Regions from separate parts of the Stappia sp. ICDLI1TA098 genome, predicted to be linked through region 2. Evidence: riboswitches for the same ligand, from Rfam matches in the RefSeq annotation. Region 2 holds a riboswitch; the other holds the start of a gene.
The links. A riboswitch is a leader RNA that binds a small molecule or an ion and turns the genes downstream of it on or off. The one in region 2 is predicted to bind S-adenosylmethionine.

Region 1 (9,997 bases), 210 kb from region 2:
CGCGATGCCTTCGCCCTCGACAAGCTCACGGTCGCCGCCATCGAGCGCTCCGCCCAGGCCCGTTTCCGCAAACCCTGACGGCCGCCGCCGTCAGACCGCGGCGCCGTCGATCCAGCGCTGCGGCCGGCCGACATGGTAGCCCTGCGCATGGGTCACCCCAAGATCGCGCAGGACGGCGAGCGTTTCCGCGTCCTCCACGTATTCCGCGATGACGGAGACGCCGATCTGGCGCGCGACCGCGACGATGCCGGCGACGATGGTGCGCTGAAGCTCGTCGTGGGCGACATCGCCGATGATGCCGCCGTCGATCTTGAGGGAATCGATGGGAAACTGTCGCAGGTAGGCGAAGGACGACAGGCCCGAGCCGAAATCGTCGAGGATGACACCGCAGCCGCATTCGCGCAGCGCGAAGATCAGCGCGCGGGCGGTTGCCATGCTGCGCACCGCGGCCGTCTCCGTGATCTCGAAGGAAATCCGCTCGCAAAGCTCCGGCGTGCGCTCGAGCGCCTCGAGAAGGAAATCCTTGAACTCCGGATCACCGACCGACAGGCCAGAGAGGTTGATCGTCAGCCGGATCGAGGCATCGAGCTCACCGACATGGCGCAGCGCCGTTGTCACCACCCAGCGGTCTATCTCCTGCATCAGACCGTGGCGCTCGGCGGTGGCAATCAGGGACGACGGCGGCAGCACCCGCCCGTCCTCGTTGACGAAGCGCAGCAGCGCCTCGCACATCGGCAGACTGGTTCCGTCGATGGGAGCGATGGCCATGGTGTAAAGCTGGAAATGCCCGGTCTCCAGCGAGCGGCGGATAAGCTGAAGATTGCCGATGTCGGCGCGCCGCGCCACCATCTCGGCCGCCTGCGGGCGATAAACCACCGCCCTGCCGCCTCCCATTTCCTTGGCATAGAGGCAGGCCTGGTCCGCCTGATTGAGGATCTGGTGCGTGGTGCGCGGCAGCGCCTCCTCCTCCGACTGCGGTCCGATCATGGCAATGCCGACACTTGCCCCGATCCGATGCCGCGTGCCCCTCCAGGTGAAGGGCATCTCGAAGACATTGGCGACGATGCGGTCGCCGAGGGCGGACGCCGCGTCGACCGTCGTGCGCTGGCAAAGGACGGCGAACTCATCGCCGCCGATCCGCGCGCAGCAGACGCCCCCGTCGGTCTCGAAGGTGCGCAGCATGTCGGCGATCTGGCATAGCAGCGCATCTCCGGCGCTGTGGCCCGCGATGTCGTTGACCAGCTTGAAGCCGTCGATATCGATGGTCAGCAACGCACCGTGCAGCAGCGAGGTCTGCGCTTGCGCGAGCGCTGCCTCGAGCGCGCCCTGAAGGGCGTGGCGGTTGGCAAGACCCGTGAGTGCGTCCTCCTGTGCCTGACGGCGCAGCTCCTGCGCCATCCGCGTCGCCGCAGTCACGTCGGTCATGACGAGAACCGCCGCCGTCACCTGGCCGCTGCGGTCGCGGTAGGGATCCATCTTGATGCGCACATAGCGCTTGGCGTCCTCCGCATCCGCTGCGATCCCGTACTCGTATTCAACGCTCTCGCCGGCGAAACAGCGTTCGAAATAGTGTCGCGACCGCGCCTCGAAGCACTCGATGCCAATCATCTGCCGTACGTCGCGGCCGATGAGATCTTCCGGGGCCATACCGTAGAAGGCGGCGTTGGCGTGGTTGGTGAAGCGGTAGACGTAGTCGGTGCCGATCACCGATATGCGGTCCGAGGTTTGCCGCACGATCTCCTCGTGCATCGACAGGCGCTCGTTGATCTGCTCGAAGAGGGTGACGTCGCGGGCGGTGGAGGCGACGCAGGCGACAATGCCGTCCGCGTCGAAGATCGGCTGGAAGAAGACCTCCAGCGTGATGCCGCGGGTGCGGTCCCGCAGACCCGGCGAGCGCAGGCGCGAGGCGATGCCGGCAAATGCCCGGTCGATGTTGGCGCGCCGGGCCTCGAACACCGTATCACCAAGAATCTCGGCGACGTGCCGGCCGACCACATCGGCGCGGGGCCGGCCCTCCGCCTCCAGGAACGTGCCGTCGACATCCCAGATCCGGTAGTCGCGGTCACAAACGAAGACGCCGGCGCGGCTCATCTCGATGATGGCGCTGTGCACCTCATCGCGGCTGACCGTGAAGGGCCAGTCGGAGATGGCGACGTTCGCCTCACCTCCGCCGCGCGTCGACGCGCGTGTGGGCGGGCGTGTCCTTGTCGTCATGGCACGCTCCTTCTTCGAGTGACCGCGGCCCGAGGCAGCGGTGTACGGGCGATCCGGTCGCCTGAAAGCACTCAGCCGGTCAACGCAACGCTCAGGACGCCGGTCCCGGCGCCTCCACGGTCCAGCGGGCCGGGCGGCCAATGGCATAGCCTTGCGCGAAGCTCACACCGAGACGTCCAAGCAGGGCCATCGTCTCGAGATCCTCCACATATTCGGCCACGACCCGGATCGACATGGCTTCGGCAACCGCGACAATGCCCGCGACGATGGTCTGCTGGACCGTGTCGTCACGCAGTCCGCCAATGATGCTGCCGTCGATCTTCAGCATGTCGATATCGAAACGGCGCAAATAGCCGAAAGACGAAAGCCCCGAGCCAAAGTCGTCGAGAATGATCCCGCAGCCGCGCGCACGCAGGGCCGCGATCAGGTCGCGGGCGGTCTCCATCGACCGGATGGCCGATGTTTCGGTGATCTCAAAGGAAATCTGTCCCTTGCGGGGAGCGGCCGCGTCCAGGGCCTCGATGAGAAAATCCCGGAACCGCGCATCGCCGACCGACTGGCCGGAAAGATTGACCGACAGTCGGGCATCGGCGGCAACGCCCGGCAACCTGGCAAGAACGGCCTCGACAACCCACCGATCCACGCGGCTCATCAGGCCATGGCGCTCGGCGGCGGCAATGAAGTTGCCCGGCGGCATCGGTGTGCCGGCCTCGTCGAGCACGCGCAACAGGATCTCGTCATAATCGCCGCTGCCGTTGCCGATCGGGGCAATGGGCATGACATGCAGTTCGAAACGGTCCTGGCGCAACGCCTCCTGGATGACGCGGACGTTCATCACCTCCTCGTTGCGGGCAAGAATGTCGCTGTCCTCAGGGTGATAGACCGACACCCGCGCCCCGCCGGCATCGCGTGCGACGCGACAGGCCCGGTCGGCACGCTTCATCACGTCGCTAACCGATGACGCAGCACCTTCATACGCATCCTGATCGATGGGGACGATGCCGATGCTCGCGCCAACGGAATATCGCGCCGTACCCATCTCGAAGCCGGCGTTGCCGATTGCCGCGACGATCTTCTCGCCGAGAGCGACAGCGCTTCGCTGGTCGACGCCACACAGCAGCATGGCGTAATCGTCACCGCCGAGGCGGGCGAGATAGGCGTCGGGGACAAGCGCCGCCAGATGGCGAGCGACCTGGCGCAGCAACACGTCCCCCGCCGCGTAACCGGCCATGTCGTTGATCGTGCGAAAATCGTCGAGGTTCAGAACCATCACCGCCGAAAGACACTCTTGCGTGTCACAGGCACAGGTCGCGACGGCGCCAAGCTGGCGCGACAGATTTTCCTCGAAGGCGCTGCGGTTGGGAAGCCCGGTAAGCGCGTCCTCGGTCTCATGCCGCTCGATCCGCTCGATCATCGCGGCGACATCCGACACGTCGCGGCGGTTGACCACCGCACCGATGATGGTTCCGTTTTCGTCGCGGAAGGGTTCGAGGCGAATGGCGAAGCGGGCCGGCGTGCCGTCGAATGTGCTGGTGACGTCCTCGAAGGCAACATTCTCGCCGCAAAAGCAGCGCGACAGCGGAATGAGCACCGTCTCCATGTAGGAGCGCGTTCCGACAATCTCGGCGACAGCACGTCCCACCACCTGATCAGGCATGAGGTTCCAGCGTCGCGTGTACGAATGATTGGCCCAGACGTAACGATAATCGGTGCCGATGACGGCAAGGCCGTCCGCCGTCTGGTTGAAGACCTCGCCCAGCATGGAGACGCGGCGTTCGAGATCATGCAGCCGCGTTGCGTCTTCCAACCGGACGAGAACGCCGACCACGTCGCCCCCCTCGCCCCGCACAGGGATATGATGAATACGCAGCAACCGCCCGCGCGAGGCCCCCCTTTGCCCCCAGTCGACGATGCAGGTTTCCTCTCCGTTCAGCGCAGCCTTGATCTGGCCCAAGCGGGTTTCGAAGACGGAGGGGCCGAGCAAATCGGACACATGGCGACCGACAATGTCCTCCCGCGCGACACGGTCATCGGCGAGAAAGGCATCGTTGACGGCCCGCACGATCAACTCGGTATCAAAGTAAATCATCCTGGAGCGCGCAGACAGAAAGGCGGCCTCGAAAGCGCATAGCGCCTCGCCACCCGCAATCCTTGCGAGGCGGACCGCGTCCTGCTGCACCCCCTGCCTCGACGCCAAAACGGAACTCCCCCTGCTGAGATCGTATCGCGGTCATGATTTCAACATGATACGTAATGCGACCATATCAAGAAAAAGTTGACGAATGGATCAGGAAAAAGACCACCCATCGTCACAAATATCAAATCACCTTCCGGTAATTGAAGCCTGCGAAGCTTAACGATTCCAGAACAGAAACAGACGAACCTTGAACGTGCATTCAATATCTGCCGGCACGAAGCATCCGAAAGAACCTCCGCAGCGTCAGTTCAAGCTCCTCGGCTCGCCGGGCACGTCGAGGGAAAAGGCGGGAATGGAGACATCGAAGCCCTCGCCGCCGGCGGTTTCCATGCGGTAGCTGCCACTCATCACACCGGAAGGTTCGCGCAAGGGGCAGCCGGAGGTGTACTCGAACCGCTCGCCCGGCCCGAGCACCGGCTGCTCACCGACGACACCGGCGCCGCGCACCTCCTCCAGCCGGCCCGCCGCGTCGAAAATGCGCCAGTGGCGAGCGCGCAGGCGGACAGTCTCCATGCCCAGATTGACGATATCGACCGTGTAGGCCCACAGGTACTGACCGCCGTCGGGATCGGAATCCTCGCTGAGGAAAACCGGTTCCACGGTGACCTGGATGTTTCGCGTGACGGACCTGTACATCGTGTCTTCCAGGATCAGAGTTAGGGGGGTGCTCATCAGACCACGCGAGCAGGGAACGCAGGGCCACCCCCGGGAATGTTAGGGCAATTTTGCATCATATCCAGTACGCCGAGCAACGCGAACCGAATGAACCTGCCAATCACACCGTATCGTGAGGTTCCTTCGGGGGCGGCGCGCTTGCGCGCGGCTCAACCCTCGGCCATCAAGGACAGTGCCCCCGACCACCGATGGCGGTGGGAATCTCCAAGCTCCGGAAGAGCCGAACCATGTTCGACGCCCGCCTGCGCCCCCTCATCGATCCGCCGCTCGACGCGGCTGGACGCCGACTGGCACGGCTGGGCATCGCCGCCGACCAGGTGACCCTCGCCGGCTTTGCCTGCGGCATGGGCGCGGCACTCGCCATCGCTCTCGGCGCGCCACTCGCCGGCGCCGTTCTCGTCGCGCTCAACCGGCTTCTCGACGGACTGGACGGCGCCGTGGCGCGCGCCAGCCACAAGAGCGACCGGGGTGGCTATCTGGATATCGTCCTCGATTTCTTCTTCTACGGCGCGATACCCTTCGCCTTCGCGCTCCACGCGCCGCAGGCGAATGCGCTGGCCGCCGGCGCACTGCTTCTGGCCTTCTACATGAACGGCGCGAGCTTTCTCGGCTTCGCGATCATGGCGGAGAAGCGCGGCCTCTCGACCGACGCACAGGGAAGAAAGTCGCTCTACTATCTGGGAGGACTTGCGGAAGGGGCGGAAACAATCGCCGTGTTTCTGGCGATGTGCCTGCTGCCGTCCTGCTTCGCCATCCTCGCCTGGGGCTTCGCGGCGGTCTGCGTCATCTCGGCGGTCTCCCGCGTCGTGCTGGTGGCCGGCCTGCTTGGCGACGCGGACGCGCCCTGAAAGCTGCGTCCGCGAGGCGTGGGTGTCAGCCGCGCGCGGCCTTGAGGGCCGTTTCGAGGTCCGCGGCGAGATCGTCGGGGTGCTCCAGCCCGATCGACAGGCGCAGCAGCCCCTCGCCGATGCCCAGTTCGGCGCGCGCCTCCTCGGCCACGCTCTGGTGCGTGGTCGTCGCCGGATGGGTGATCAGGCTGCGCGCATCGCCCAGATTGTTGGACATCTTGATCACCTGCAGCGCGTTGGAGAAGCGGAATGCCGCCTCCTTTCCACCCTCGAGGTCGATTGCGATCATCGTCGAGCCGGCACGCATCTGCCGACGCGCGACCTCGGCCTGCGGGTGATCGTCACGCCCCGGATAGATGAGGCGCTTCACGCCTGCACTCGTCGCCAGCATGTCGGCCAGGCGGGCCGCCGTCGATGTCTGGCGCTCGACGCGCAGCGAAAGGGTCTCGAGCCCCTTCAGCAGCACCCATGCGTTGAACGGGCTGAGCGAGGGGCCGGTGTGTTTGACGAAGGGCATCACCTCGTCGGCGATCCAGTCCTTCTGGCCGAGCACGACGCCGCCGAGACAACGGCCCTGGCCATCGATGTGCTTGGTCGCGGAATAGACCACCACGTCGGCTCCGAGAGTGAGCGGGGACTGCCACATCGGCGTCGCGAAGACATTGTCGACGACGAGCCTGGCCCCAACCGCATGGGCCAGCTCGGCGACCGCGGCGATATCGATGACCTCCAGCGTCGGATTGGTCGGGCTCTCGAGGAAACAGGCCGTGGTTTCAGGCCGGATCGCCGCGCGCCAGGCCTCGATGTCGGTGCCGTCGACCAGCGTCGTCGACACGCCGAACCGCGGCAGCAGCGTCTCGACGATGTAGCGGCAGGAGCCGAACAGCGCCTTGGCGGCGACCACATGATCTCCGGCCCGACAGCATGCCATCAGCGCGATATTGACCGCCGCCATGCCGCTCGCCGTGGCGATGGCGGCTTCCGCGCCTTCGAGACCGGCGATGCGTGCCTCGAACATGGCGACCGTCGGATTGGCGTAGCGCGAGTAAACGAAGCCCGGATCGTCGCCGTTGAAGCGTGCCTCGGCCGCCTCGGCCGTTCCATAGACGAAGCCCTGTGTCAGGAAGAGCGCCTCGGACGTCTCGCCGTAGGGAGACCGGGTGGTGCCGCCATGAACGAGGGCGGTGTCGGGATGCCAGTTGCGCGCGTTTGAGCTCATGCCTCAACTCCAAATGCAAAACCCCGGCCGTGACGGACCGGGGTTTTCGCAACCCGGCCTGTTTAGCGACTTCTTTAACGTGGCTGCAAGCCGGCCGGCCCAAATCACCACGGAACGGAAACCTGATAAGCCACGCTTCGACCCGCGTCAATGCCCGCAGGCAAGGCAGACGCAAGGGAAGCCGCCGCCGAACACTCCCCGTCGACGACCCACCAGCCTGCCTGGGGCGCATGGCAAACCTGCGACAAACCCCGTGGCAAAACACTGCGGGCTGCGCTAAGAGCGGCGGACAAGGCAATTTGGGGGGCAACATGACAGCGGCCGAACATGGCATTCTTCCGGCGCAGGCGATCCGCGCCATGTTCCAGCGCGGCGCGATTTCCGCTCCGCGCTCTCCTGACACGGACCAGATCCAGCCGGCAAGCCTAGACCTGCGGCTCGGGCCGCTGGCCTATCGGGTTCGCGCCAGCTTCCTGCCCGGCGCGGACGCCACCGTCGCCGAAAAGCTCGACCGGCTGAAGCTTCATGCCTTCGACCTGTCGCGCGGCGCGGTGCTGGAAACGGGCTGCGTCTACATCGTGCCGCTGCTCGAGGGGCTGGACCTGCCGGGCGATGTCTCAGCGACCACCAACCCGAAGAGCTCTACCGGCCGGCTCGATGTCTTCACACGGGTGATTACCGACGGCGGTCGCGCCTTCGATACGGTGCCGGCGGGCTATCGCGGCCCGCTCTACGCGGAAATCAGCCCGCGCACCTTCCCCGTGCTCATTCGCGAGGGCTCGCGCCTGTCGCAGATCCGCTTCCGCGTCGGCCAGTCGCTGGTGAGCGATGAAGAGCTGCGCGCCGTGCACCTCGCCCATGGCATCGTCTCCGGCGGTCCGCAGGCCGAGGCCGCCGAAGGCGATGCCGACGACGAGGCAACCATCGCCGGCGGCGTGCATCTGACCATCGACCTCAAGGGCGACGGTGTTGGAAGCCTCATCGGCTATCGCGGCAAGCGCCACACCGGTGTCATCGACGTCGACGCGAAGGCGGCGCAGGATCCGCTCGACTTCTGGGAGCCGATCATCCATCGCGGCGCCGGGGAGCTGATCCTCGATCCAAACGAGTTCTATATTCTCGTATCGCGCGAGGCGGTGCATGTGCCGCCGCTGTTCGCCGCCGAGATGGTGCCCTTCGATCCGCTCGTGGGCGAATTCCGCGTCCACTACGCCGGTTTCTTCGATCCGGGCTTCGGCCATTCCGCCATCGGCGGAGGCGGCTCGCGGGCCGTGCTCGAGGTGCGCTCCCACGAAGTGCCCTTCATCGTCGAACACGGCCAGACCGTCGGGCGACTGGTCTATGAAACCATGCTGGAACGCCCGGACGCGCTCTATGGCGAAGGCATCGGCTCCAACTACCAGGGCCAGGCGCTGAAGCTCTCCAAGCATTTCCGCGCCGGCTGAGGTCTTAAGGCCGGGGCGGCGACGCCCCGGCCCCGGATCCGTTCCCTGCCCCCGTTCCCGTCGGGGGACCTGCCGACAGATGCGAAAGAGTGCGCGCGGGGCGAGCCGCCGCGTTTGACTTTTCGCTGGACAGTTAGTATGTCTTCCTGACTATCTGGAACCGGATCGACATGACAGACACAGACGCCCACGCTCTCTCTCCGTCGCGCGCGCTGGAGCACCTTCATCGCATCGTCCATCGCCGATGGGCGACGATGGCGACTGGCATTGGCGTCAGCCACAGCGAGTTCGAATATCTGCGGGCGATCAAGGAGCAGGAGCGGCGCAAGGTCCTGCGCGACGAACACACCCAGCACCTTCAGGACGTGGCGGCGGCGATGGGCGTGCGCAAGGCCTCGGCCAGCGCCATGGTCGTGAAACTTGAGGAACGCGGCCTTGTGCGACGGGTCCCGTGCCTGATGGATGCCCGCGCCCAGCATATCCTGCTGACGGGCTCCGGCGCCGAGCTGCTCGCCCGTGGTGAGGCCGTCTACGAAGCGGCGCTCGCCGAGATCTTCTCCGACCTGCAGGAGGCGGACATCCAGCCGCTGCGCTCGGCAATCAGGACCCTCGCAGACCTCCCCTGAGAGAGGCCTGTTCTTCCAGCACCTTCACCCCCTCGCTTCCCGGCGCCATCGGGACGCCACAAGGAAGCTCCCCTCCCATGCGCGCGCACTTTAGTATGTCTTCCATACTAACTTACTGGTCGACGGAGGTGACAAAGGCCCAGACAAACACACGGCTTCGGGTTGCCAAAATGGGCAAGAGCGATGCGGCAACCGCGCCGTTCGGCGAGGGAGCACTTTTCGACAAGAGCGCGGGCAGCAGCATCGCGGCGCCGGTCGCGTCTTCCCGATCTTCACCCGCCGGCATGGCGCCCGCGCGCGCCCGGCGAAACGCAAGGAGACTGAAATGACCTTCGATGCAGCACTTATCGGAGCAGCGATCCATCTGCTCTTCTGGGAAAAGCTCCCGCATTGGGGCACATGGTTCAACCGGCTGATCGAGGCCCTGCCCGCGCCGTTGCGGGTGCTCTACAAGCAGTGGAACTGCCCCTATTGCGCCGGCTTCTGGATCGCGCTCTGCCTGCACGGCGCCACCGGGCTTTCGACCCTGCCCTCGCTTGACGACATGCCGGCCTATTGGGCCGGGTTCGGCGAACCGCTTGGCTGGCTGCTCGACGCGCTGGCAACCGCAACGCTGATCCAGCTCATCGTGCTTCTGGTCAATGCCATCCGGCTGCCGGCGATGAAATCCGTGATGCTTCGCGACGAATTCATGAAGCGCCAGTCGAACTGACCTCCGGCCCCGCGGGGAGGTCCCGTCGCGCGCGGGCCTCCTCGCGCAGGGCCTTCACCTC
Region 2 (9,997 bases):
CAGGCATCGCTGCCGGCCTGCTTCCTGCTGCTTGCCGTGCAGGCGCTCCTCGAGGCCGCGCGCGTTGCTCTTGCTCCGCCGCGCCAGGACGGGGAGGGCGGCCTGCCTTCTCCCCGGCATCCGGGGCACTGACGGCCATGGTGACGCTGCTTATCCTCGTCGCGCTCTTCTCCCTGCTGCTCGCCGGCATCCCGGTCGCCTTCGCGCTTGCCGGGCTCGGGCTGGGGTTGCTGACCCTGGGCGGCTTCTCGCCGCTGATGGTGCCGCAGGGCCTGTTGTCCTCGGCAGACAATTTCGTGCTGATCTCGGTGCCGCTCTTCCTGCTGATGTCGAACGTGTTGCTGAAGGGCGGCGTCGGACGCGATCTCTTCGCCGCCGTCCAGGCCTGGGTCGGCCACTGGCCGGGCGGTCTGGCGATCGCCACGATCCTGTCGTGCGGCATCTTCGCGGCAATCTCCGGGTCCTCGGTCGCCACCGCGGCGACCATCGGCACGGTGGCGATTCCGGAAATGACGGCGCGGGGCTATCCCCGCCGTTTCGTCCTCGGGCTGCTTGCCGCCGGCGGCACGCTCGGCATCCTCATCCCGCCGTCGATCCCGATGATCGTCTATGGCGTGATCACCGAGGAATCGATCATCGCGCTGTTTCTCGCCGGCATCGGGCCGGGCCTGCTTCTCATGGGCCTCTTCATCCTGTGGTCGGTGGTCTATGCCAGCTTCGCCTCCGACTATCAGCCGAGCCCGCGGGCGAGCTGGCGCGAGCGCTGGCAAACGGCGCTGCGCGCCCTGCCGACGGCGCTGCTTGCGGCCTTCGTCATCTCCGGCATCTATCTTGGTGCCTTCACTCCGACCGAGGCGGCGGCGATCGGTTTCCTCGGGGCGCTGTTCGTTGTCGGGGTGGTGCTGCGGACCCTCGACTGGCCAAAGCTGCGCGATGCGGTGCTGGAGGCGATGACGACGACGGTCGCCATCCTGCTCATCGTTGCCGGCGCCAAGGTCTTCGGCAAGGCGATCACCCTCTACCGCATCCCTCAGGACATCTCGCTGTTCCTGTCCGAGCACATATCCACCGCCGGCCTGTTCGTTCTCGTGGTCGCGCTGGTGCTGCTCGTCATGGGGCTCTTCCTGGAGGCCCTGTCGATGATGCTGATCATGGTGCCGGTGCTCTCCGGCGCGCTGCTCGGGCTGGGGATTGACCCCGTGTGGTTCGGCGTTTTCTTCGTCATCATGGTGGAATGCGCGCTGATCACGCCGCCCGTCGGGCTCAATCTCTATGTGATCCAGGCGGTCGGGAAAGCGACCATGGGGGAGGTCTCGACCGGCGTCTGGCCCTTCCTTGTGATCATGCTGGCGAGCGTCGTCATCCTCTTCTTCTGGACCGATCTTGTCCTCTATATTCCCTTCAGGATGTGAACCCCGCGCGGGCGCGAATGTCGCCCGCGCGAACCCCGCCACGACGCAGCCCGCACGAGTGCCCCCATGACCACGCCCGCCGCGCGCCTTCGCGCCCATCTCGAGACGACGCCGTTCACGCCGATGCCCTGCTGCTTCGACGGCCTCTCCGCCCGGCTGATCGGAGAGGCCGGTTTCCCCGTCACTTTCATGTCCGGTTTCGCGGTCTCCGCGACCCGCATAGGCCAGCCAGACACCGGCCTGATCTCCTACGCGGAGATGGTCGACACCGCCCGCAATGTCGCCGCCGCGACCTCGGCGCTCGTCATCGGCGATGGCGATACGGGCTATGGCAATGCCCTCAACGTCAAGCGCACGGTGAAGGGCTATGCCCAGGCGGGGCTGGCCTGCGTGATGATCGAGGATCAGGTCGCGCCCAAGCGTTGCGGCCACACCAAGGGCAAGCTCGTCGTCGACCGCGCGGAGGCGGTAAACCGGGTCAAGGCGGCGGTCGACGCGCGCGAGGAAGGGCAGGATATCCTCATCCTGGCGCGCACCGACGCGCGCCACGGTCACGGGCTCGACGAGGCGCTGGAACGGGCGCGGCTGTTCCGGGAAGCGGGTGCCGACATTCTCTTCGTCGAGGCGCCGCAAAGCGTGGAGGAGATGGAGACGATCTGCCGGGAGGTGCCGGCCTGGCACATGGCAAACCTTGTCGAGGGCGGCGCGACGCCGCTTCTCTCCCATGCCGAACTGGCGCGCATCGGCTTCCGGCTCGCCGCCTATCCCCTGACGCTGCTTTCGGCGGTGACGCGGGCGATGCAGCAGGCGCTGGCGGTGATGAAGGACGGGCGCCATCCCGACGACCTGCTTCTCGACTTCGCCGACCTGCGCAAGGCGGTCGGCTTCGACGCCTATTACGAGGAAGAGGCGCGCTACACCGACCGCCGCGACTGACGCGGCATTTCCGCTTCAGGGCCTGCATTTCCTGCAATATCGCGCGTAATTTTCGAAAACATGTGTTGCGCGCAAGCCGGATTGTATCAGGAGCGCCATCGCCGCGACCGGATTGTGATCCAGCCGACCTCCCCTCGCGTAATGCGCCAGAGAGAGGCACGGCTGCGGACGTCACCACCCGATCCCGCCGCCTACCCCACGCCTCTCTCGTGCGGGAGGTTCAACACGGTAGCAGCCCGCAGCGGAGGTCGCTCTTCCCCCGAGAGCGACCTCCTTTTTCTTGCCAATGCCCTTTCGTCAGCCGAGATCCGGTGCCTGGCCGAGCCAGTCCGTCGCCGCCTCATAGGCCGACGCGATCTTCAGCAGGCCGATATCGTCGCGCGGCCGGCCGATGAGCTGAAGGCCGGCGGGAAGACCGCCGCCACCAAAGCCGGCGGGCAACGAGATTGCCGGCAGGCCGAGCAGGCTCGCGGGGACAACGCATTCCATCCAGCGGTGATAAGTGTCCATCGTCCGGCCGGCGATCTCCTTCGGCCAGGCAAGGGTCACGTCGAAGGGAAAGACCTGTGCGACGGGGGCCGCCAGGAAGTCGTGGCGCTCGAACAGGCGCATCGCCGCCCGGTACCAGGCGCTGCGGGTCTGGCTCGCCTCCTCGATGCGCGCGAGCGACAGTGCCCGGCCACGCTCCACCTCCCAGACCGCCTCCGGCTTCAGCGCATCGCGGGTGGCGGGCGCATCGAGGATCGGACCGAGCTTGCCGGCCACGCGCCAGCTCCTGAGGTCGGTCCAGGCCTGCCAGATGCGCTCGGCATCGAAGCCGAGCGATGCGTGCTCCACCTCGGCGCCGAGGCCGGAGAAAACCTCGAGCGCCCGCCGGTCGAGATCGAGCACCCCGTCTTCCATGGCGAGGTGGCCGCCGAAGTCGCCGAGCCAGCCGATCCTGACCCCCTTGAGGCTTGCCGCCGCCGGCTGGTCGACCAGCGCGGCAAACTCGGTGCCGTCGCCAGGCAGTGACTGGGGCGCTGAGGGATCATGACCGGCCTGCAGCGACAGCAGCAGGGCGAGATCGCCGACCGAGCGCGCCATCGGCCCGTCCGTCGCCATGCTGTCCATGAAGAGTTCCGGGGCGGGGCCGGATGGCACGCGCCCGTAGCTCGGCCGCAGACCAAGGACATTGCAGAACCCTGCCGGATTGCGCAGCGAGCCCATCATGTCCGAGCCGTCGGCAAGCGGCAGCAGCCGGGCGGCGAGCGCGGCCGCCGCGCCGCCGCTCGACCCGCCGGCCGAGCGTGTCCGGTCGTAGGGGTTGAGCGTCGCGCCGTGCAGCGGGTTGTAGGTATGCGAGCCGAGACCGAACTCCGGCGTGTTGGTCTTGCCGATCAGGATCGCACCGGCGGAGCGCAACCGCGCCACATGGGTCGCATCCTCCGCCGGGATCTGCCTGGCAAAGACCGGCGAGCCCATGGTTGTGGGAATGCCGGCGGTCATGGCCAGATCCTTCACCGCATGGGGAAAGCCGTGCAGCACGCCGCGCGAGCGTCCCTGCGCCAGTTCGGCGTCGGCCTGTTCCGCTTCCTTCAAAAGCGCGTCCTCGTCGCGAAGCGAGATGACGGCGTTGATCTCGGGATTGATCCGCGCAATGCGCGTCAGTGTCGCCTGCATCAGTTCGCGCGCGGAAACCTCCCGCCGGTGGATCGCGCGCGACAGGGCGCGGGCGCTGAACTCGTGAAGATCAGTCGGAAGGGCTGAGGTCGTCATGGCTGCTGGTTTTCTCTCGGCATGGTTCTGGAAAGCGGGGCGTTCTGGAAAGGCGGGGGCTGGATGAAGGGGCGCGCCGCCGGCATGGCGTCGGCCGCGGACAGGAAGGACGCCGACTTTCCCACGCACATCGCGGCTTGCCAAGCCCGGCGCGGGCGCGCAAGGCCGCCCCGTAGCGGGGGATCATGGCGTGGCGCCGGGTGGGCAAGGCCGCGTCCCGCCTGTAAGCTTGCCTCTTCCCAGACAAGGTGGCCAGACCCAACCGGAAGAGAAGATCAGTGAGCGAGACAGACGAAAGCGAAAGCCCGAAGGGCGAACTCACCCTGCGCACCATGGCCATGCCCGCCGACACCAACGCGTCCGGCGACATCTTTGGCGGCTGGGTGCTGTCGCAGATGGATCTGGCGGGCGGCATAGCCTGCGGAGAACGCGCCGGCGGGCGGGTCGTGACGATCTCCGTCGACCGGATGACCTTCATCCGCCCGGTCCACGTCGGCGACGTGCTTTGCGTCTATTGCCGCATCGTCGGGGTCGGGCGCACCTCGCTCAAGGCGGAGATCGAGGCCTGGGTTCGCCGGCAGCGCCGGGGCGACCGGGTCAAGGTCACCGACGCGGTCTTCACCTTCGTCGCCGTCGATGACGACGGTCGCCCGGTGCCTGTTCCCCCCGAGGAGCCGGCCGACGCCTGACGGATCAGCCGTGGGCGCGCGAACCGCGCGCCCGTCGGCGCAGGCGGGTCCGCACAAGGGCGGCAAGCTCGGGATGGCGGGCTGCGAGGTCGGTGTAGAGAGCCTCGTCGATCACGCTGCGGCAGCCTGTCTGCCAGAGCGCAAGAAGGGCCTCGATGCGCCGCCGGCGTTCGACCTGCGAAAGGCCGGGGCCGGCGTTCGCGTTTGCCCGCACGCCGAGTGCGGCGCCGGCGGCGAGCACCCGCAGTTCCGCGAAGCTCGGCGTCGGAGCTGGCGCAAGGGAGCTGGCGGGATCTGTCTTGAGCGCGCATGGCCGCGGACGTTGCGGGCGGGGAGCGTCGTGCTCCGGTGCAAGCGGTGTCGACATTAAAAAATCCTCCATCGGTTTCCCGAGGAGGACTGGCGCAGTTTCGGTTCGACCGTTTGGTTGTCGCTTTCGCGACCCCATCCCCAAGTTCGGGTTCCCGCGAGGGACCCCGGTCAGGGAGACCACCTTGCCCGGTCGGGCAGGTTGGCGAGGGCGCCAGCCCTTCTCTTGATGATGGAGCTTCTATGCCACGGCGGGCGAGGCGGTGCAAGTGCGGGGTACGTCCGCCCGCGCCGCCAGCTGGGGCAGGGTGTCACGCGCCGGTCGGCGGCTTCGTGTCGTCCGTCGTCGGGGCGTGGTCCTCGTCAGGGGCTGTGTCGGCCTCCGTTTCGGGCTCGCTTTCCTGCGGCGGCATGTCGTCGAGGCCGGCCTCGAACTCCGTTTCCTGAGGCTCGTCGGTCTCGGCGTCGGGCTGGCTTTCCTCGATCTCGCCCTCCTCCGTGCGCGGGTCGAGCGCGAGGGCTTCCGGCGTGGTCAGGCGACCGCCGGCGGCCATGGCGACGAAGTCTTCCTTGTCGTCCGTCGACAGCGCCTTGCGCTGGGTGATGCGCCATGCGGCGAAACCGATGATCAGCGCATGGGCGGCGGAGGTCACGATGAAAAGCCCGGCGGCCGTGGTCATTTCCATCATCACGGCGGCGAACAGCGGGCCGACGACCGAGCCGACACCGTAGAGCAGCAGCAGGCCGCCGCTGGTCTTCAGGAACTCGCCGTTCGGCGCGTGGTCGTTGGCATGGGCGACAATCACCGGATACATCGAATAGACCATGCCGCCGAAACCGCCGATCAGCGCAATGATGGCGACGGGTGGGAAGCTGGCGGCGAAGCTCAGCATGGCGCCGATGGCGCTGCCGGCGCAGGCGAGCCCGATGAGCACGACGCGCCGGTCCATGCGGTCCGACAGCATGCCGACGGGGATCTGGATCAGCGAGCCGGCAAGCAGCGCCACCGACATCATCGTGGCGATGTCGGAGATGGCCAGGCCGATGTTGCGGCCGTAGACCGCGCCGAGCGTGCCAAAGGCGCTGTTGGAAATGCCGATCAGCACGACGCCGACGACGGCGATCGGCGAATGGTGCCAGAGTGCGCGCACATCGAGACGCACGCGCGCCAGGGGAACCGGCTGCACGGCGGTGGAAAGCGCCGTCGGCAGCAGTGCCAGCGAATAGATGATCGAGCCAATGACGAAAAACAGGTAGCCCCGCGGGTCGCCCACGGTCAGCAGCATCTGCCCGGCGGTCGTCGCCCCGAGATTGATCATCGTGTAGAAGCCGAAGATCCGCCCGCGCGTGTCCGGCGTCGCCCGCTCGTTGAGCCAGCTCTCCACCACCATCGCCCCGCCGGCGAAGCAGAAGCCGGAGATCGCCCTGAGCGGAACCCAGGCAAGCGGGTGCATGAAAACCAGGTTGAGAAGCACCACGATGCCGGCGAGCGAACACAGGACGCCGAAGGTGCGGATGTGCCCGACTCGCGATACGGTCACCGGAGTGAGCACGCAGCCGGCGATATAGCCGATGGCCCAGCCTGTACCTAGCAGACCGAGGGAGGTGTCGCTGAAACCCTCGATCGAGCCGCGCAGCGGCAGCAGCAGGCCGTGCAGTCCTCCCGCCATCAGGAGCAGGGCGGAACCGGCAAGAAGCGCCGCGATCGGGATGATGTGAGCCATGGTGGGATGCGGTGCCTTGCGTGGGTTCGGTCCGGCGTGGTTCGCGACGAAGCACCACGCCGGACCGACCCTAGCAAATTCTCCGGCCACCGCCACACCGCTGCCCGATATGCCGATAAATGATCGGCGGATAGATCAAACAGTTACGGAAAGATTTTTCGAATATTATATGCCGGCGTGAAATTCCTAGGTACAAATTACAGTGAATTATGGTGCTGCGGCCTCGAAGGCAGGGTATGCTGCGGTGGTTTGATCGTAACGGGGACCAGGGAAAGATACGGCAAGGACCTGATGCTCGATATCTCTACGTTACAGTTCGCGAGCTTGTCCGCCCGACTGGCTTTTGTCTTGCTTTTCCTGATTGCCTGCTTTCGCGGACCGGCGACGGCCGCGTTCCGTCACTGGACAGCCGGGATGGTGGCAAGCTGCGCCGGTATCTCGATCATCTACGGCGGGTGGGGGCTTTATGAGAGCGAGCCGCTGTTGGCCGCGATGGCCTTCATGTTCCTGGGATTCAGCATCGCCTTCGCCGCGGCCGGTGGAGCGCGCTTCTTCGGGCACAGCTATGCGATCCGCAGGCTGCTTTTGACGGGGCTGGCGCCCGGAGCCGCCTACCTTGGCGCCTGGCTTGCCAGCGGATCCTTCCACATCGCCATCCTGCCGGCGCTGCTGCTCCTGAGCTTCTTCAGCCTGAGGGCGATGGGTGCCTATGTGGCGCGGCGCGGCGAACCCTGGCTCCCCTCCCGCATCATCGTCGTCTCATCGCTTGCCACCTATGCCGGCGTGTTCGGCATGGTGGCTGTTGTCGTGCTGGTCGAGATCCTGCTCACCGGAGCTGCCCAGGCGCATTCGGACAATGAGTTCGCCACGATCTTCGTCATCGATCAGGCGATCGGCACGATCTTCTATGTCGGACTTTTGACCATGTCGCTGGAACGCGCCCAGGCGGCGCTGCGCGAGATGGCGACGACGGATCCGCTGACCGGGCTCGCAAACCGGCGCAGCGTGCAGGAACGCACCGGCCCGGTGTTCGTGGCAGGCCGCAGAAACCGCCGTCCGATGGTGGTGTTGCTGGCGGATCTCGACAACTTCAAGAGCATCAACGACCGCTACGGGCACGAGGCCGGCGACGCGGTTCTGGCCGAGTTCGCCACACGCTTTCGCGAATTGGTCCGTGGGCAGCAGGACGTGGTGGGGCGTTGGGGAGGCGAGGAGTTCATCGCCGTACTCCACGATACGGACGCGGGGGAGGCGCGTCAGCTTGGCGAGCGCCTGTGCCGGGAAGTCGCCGGCACGCCCTTCGGCATCGAACGGGACGAGGGGCGCGCCCTTGTCGATCTGACCGTCAGCATCGGTGTCGCCGAATTCGAGGCGGAGGACGGTGAGCTCTCGAAAGTGATCGCCAAGGCCGACAAGGCGCTCTACGCAGCCAAATACGGCGGCCGCAACCGGGTCGACGTCTATTGCGCGGAGGTGTCTGATCGCACGCGGCCGGCTCCCGCCGCTCCCGGTGTGGCTCCCCGGGCCGGATCGCTTCCGCCGCAATCGACGCCAGCCTGAGCGCGGTTTCGCTCGCCGCCGCCCGGCCGTGTCAGTAGTGAGGCGGGCGGGCCACCGGGGTGGGGTTCGCCGAAAGATCCTCGATTTCCTCGACATGCTCGCTCAGCCGGCGCAACTGCAGCGTCAACGCGTCGATCAGGTCTGCCTGGCGGGTAACAACCTCGTTGAGGTCCTCCAGGCTCTTTTCCTGGTGGGCGATCTGCTCCTCGAGCCGATCGATCCGGCCCCGTGTATCGCTGTCGTTCATCATGCGCTCCTTTGATGGTGCCGCACAAACGGAATGGGCGGCACGAGGCCGCCCATTCACTTGATATCGGTCGGAAGGACTTCTTAGAAGTCCATGCCGCCCATGCCGCCCATGCCGCCGCCCGGCATTGCCGGAGCGCCGCCGTCCTTCTTCGGGATCTCGGCGACCATGGCTTCGGTCGTGATCAGCAGGCCGGCGATCGAAGCCGCGTCCTGGAGAGCCGTGCGCACGACCTTGGTCGGATCGATGATGCCGCACTCGACCATGTTGACGAACTTCTCCGTCTGGGCGTTGAAGCCGAAGGTCTCGTCGTTGTTCTCGAGGATCTTGCCGACCACGATCGAACCCTCGACGCCCGCGTTCTGGGCGATCTGGCGGATCGGAGCCTCAAGCGCGCGCAGCACGATCTTGATGCCGGCCATGATGTCCGGATTGTCGGAGGTCAGGGCCTCGACGGCCTTCTTGGCGCGCAGGAGAGCGACGCCGCCGCCCGGGACGATGCCTTCTTCGACGGCCGCGCGGGTCGCGTTGAGAGCGTCGTCGACGCGGTCCTTCTTTTCCTTGACCTCAACCTCGGTGGCACCGCCGACGCGGATCACGGCAACGCCGCCAGCGAGCTTGGCAAGACGCTCCTGGAGCTTCTCGCGGTCGTAGTCAGAGGTGGTCTCCTCGATCTGCGCCTTGATCTGCGCGACGCGGCCTTCGATGTCGGCCTTGTCACCAGCACCGTCGACGATCGTGGTGGTCTCCTTGGTGATGGCGACCTTCTCGGCGGTGCCGAGCATGTCGAGCGTGACGCTCTCGAGCTTGATGCCGAGGTCCTCGGAGATCACCGTGCCACCCGTCAGGATGGCGATGTCCTCGAGCATGGCCTTGCGGCGATCGCCGAAGCCCGGAGCCTTGACGGCAGCGATCTTCAGGCCGCCACGCAGCTTGTTGACCACGAGCGTGGCAAGCGCCTCGCCTTCGACGTCCTCGGAGATGATCAGCAGCGGACGGCTGGACTGAACGACGGCCTCGAGGATCGGCAGCAGGGCCTGGAGGTTGGAGAGCTTCTTCTCGTGAAGCAGGATGTACGGCTTCTCGAGATCGGCGACCATCTTCTCGGCGTTGGTCACGAAGTACGGCGACAGGTAGCCGCGGTCGAACTGCATGCCCTCGACGACCTCAAGCTCGGTCTCGAGCGACTTGGCCTCCTCGACGGTGATCACGCCCTCGTTGCCGACGCGCTGCATCGCTTCCGCGATGTCGGCGCCGATCTGGGTGTCGCCGTTGGCGGAGATCGTGCCGACCTGAGCCACTTCGGCCGAGGTGGAGATCTTCTTGGAGCGGGCCTCGAGGTCCTTCACGGCGGCAGCCGCG

Region 1: linked by a shared signal. The riboswitch ahead of ACSLUQ_RS10780 (O-succinylhomoserine sulfhydrylase) and the one ahead of ACSLUQ_RS11765 (hypothetical protein) in region 2 are both predicted to bind S-adenosylmethionine.

What each region holds. Positions count from the first base shown of each region.
Region 1 is NZ_JBTZBT010000002.1:88,144-98,140, forward strand. It holds gene ACSLUQ_RS10755 (tellurite resistance TerB family protein) at 1-78, shown strand, start outside; gene ACSLUQ_RS10760 (EAL domain-containing protein) at 91-2,214, opposite strand; gene ACSLUQ_RS10765 (EAL domain-containing protein) at 2,306-4,303, opposite strand; gene apaG (Co2+/Mg2+ efflux protein ApaG) at 4,655-5,047, opposite strand; gene ACSLUQ_RS10775 (CDP-alcohol phosphatidyltransferase family protein) at 5,314-5,934, shown strand; gene ACSLUQ_RS10780 (O-succinylhomoserine sulfhydrylase) at 5,960-7,153, opposite strand; SAM riboswitch at 7,195-7,274, opposite strand; gene ACSLUQ_RS10785 (2'-deoxycytidine 5'-triphosphate deaminase) at 7,465-8,598, shown strand; gene ACSLUQ_RS10790 (MarR family winged helix-turn-helix transcriptional regulator) at 8,769-9,224, shown strand; gene ACSLUQ_RS10795 (hypothetical protein) at 9,550-9,936, shown strand; gene ACSLUQ_RS10800 (ion transporter) at 9,914-9,997, opposite strand, start outside.
Region 2 is NZ_JBTZBT010000002.1:301,358-311,354, reverse strand. It holds gene ACSLUQ_RS11790 (TRAP transporter small permease) at 1-132, shown strand, start outside; gene ACSLUQ_RS11785 (TRAP transporter large permease) at 138-1,412, shown strand; gene ACSLUQ_RS11780 (isocitrate lyase/PEP mutase family protein) at 1,479-2,348, shown strand; gene ACSLUQ_RS11775 (amidase) at 2,646-4,106, opposite strand; gene yciA (acyl-CoA thioester hydrolase YciA) at 4,385-4,795, shown strand; gene ACSLUQ_RS11765 (hypothetical protein) at 4,800-5,162, opposite strand; SAM-I-IV-variant riboswitch at 5,209-5,342, opposite strand; gene ACSLUQ_RS11760 (MFS transporter) at 5,416-6,828, opposite strand; gene ACSLUQ_RS11755 (GGDEF domain-containing protein) at 7,243-8,388, shown strand; gene ACSLUQ_RS11750 (SlyX family protein) at 8,420-8,635, opposite strand; gene groL (chaperonin GroEL) at 8,719-9,997, opposite strand, start outside.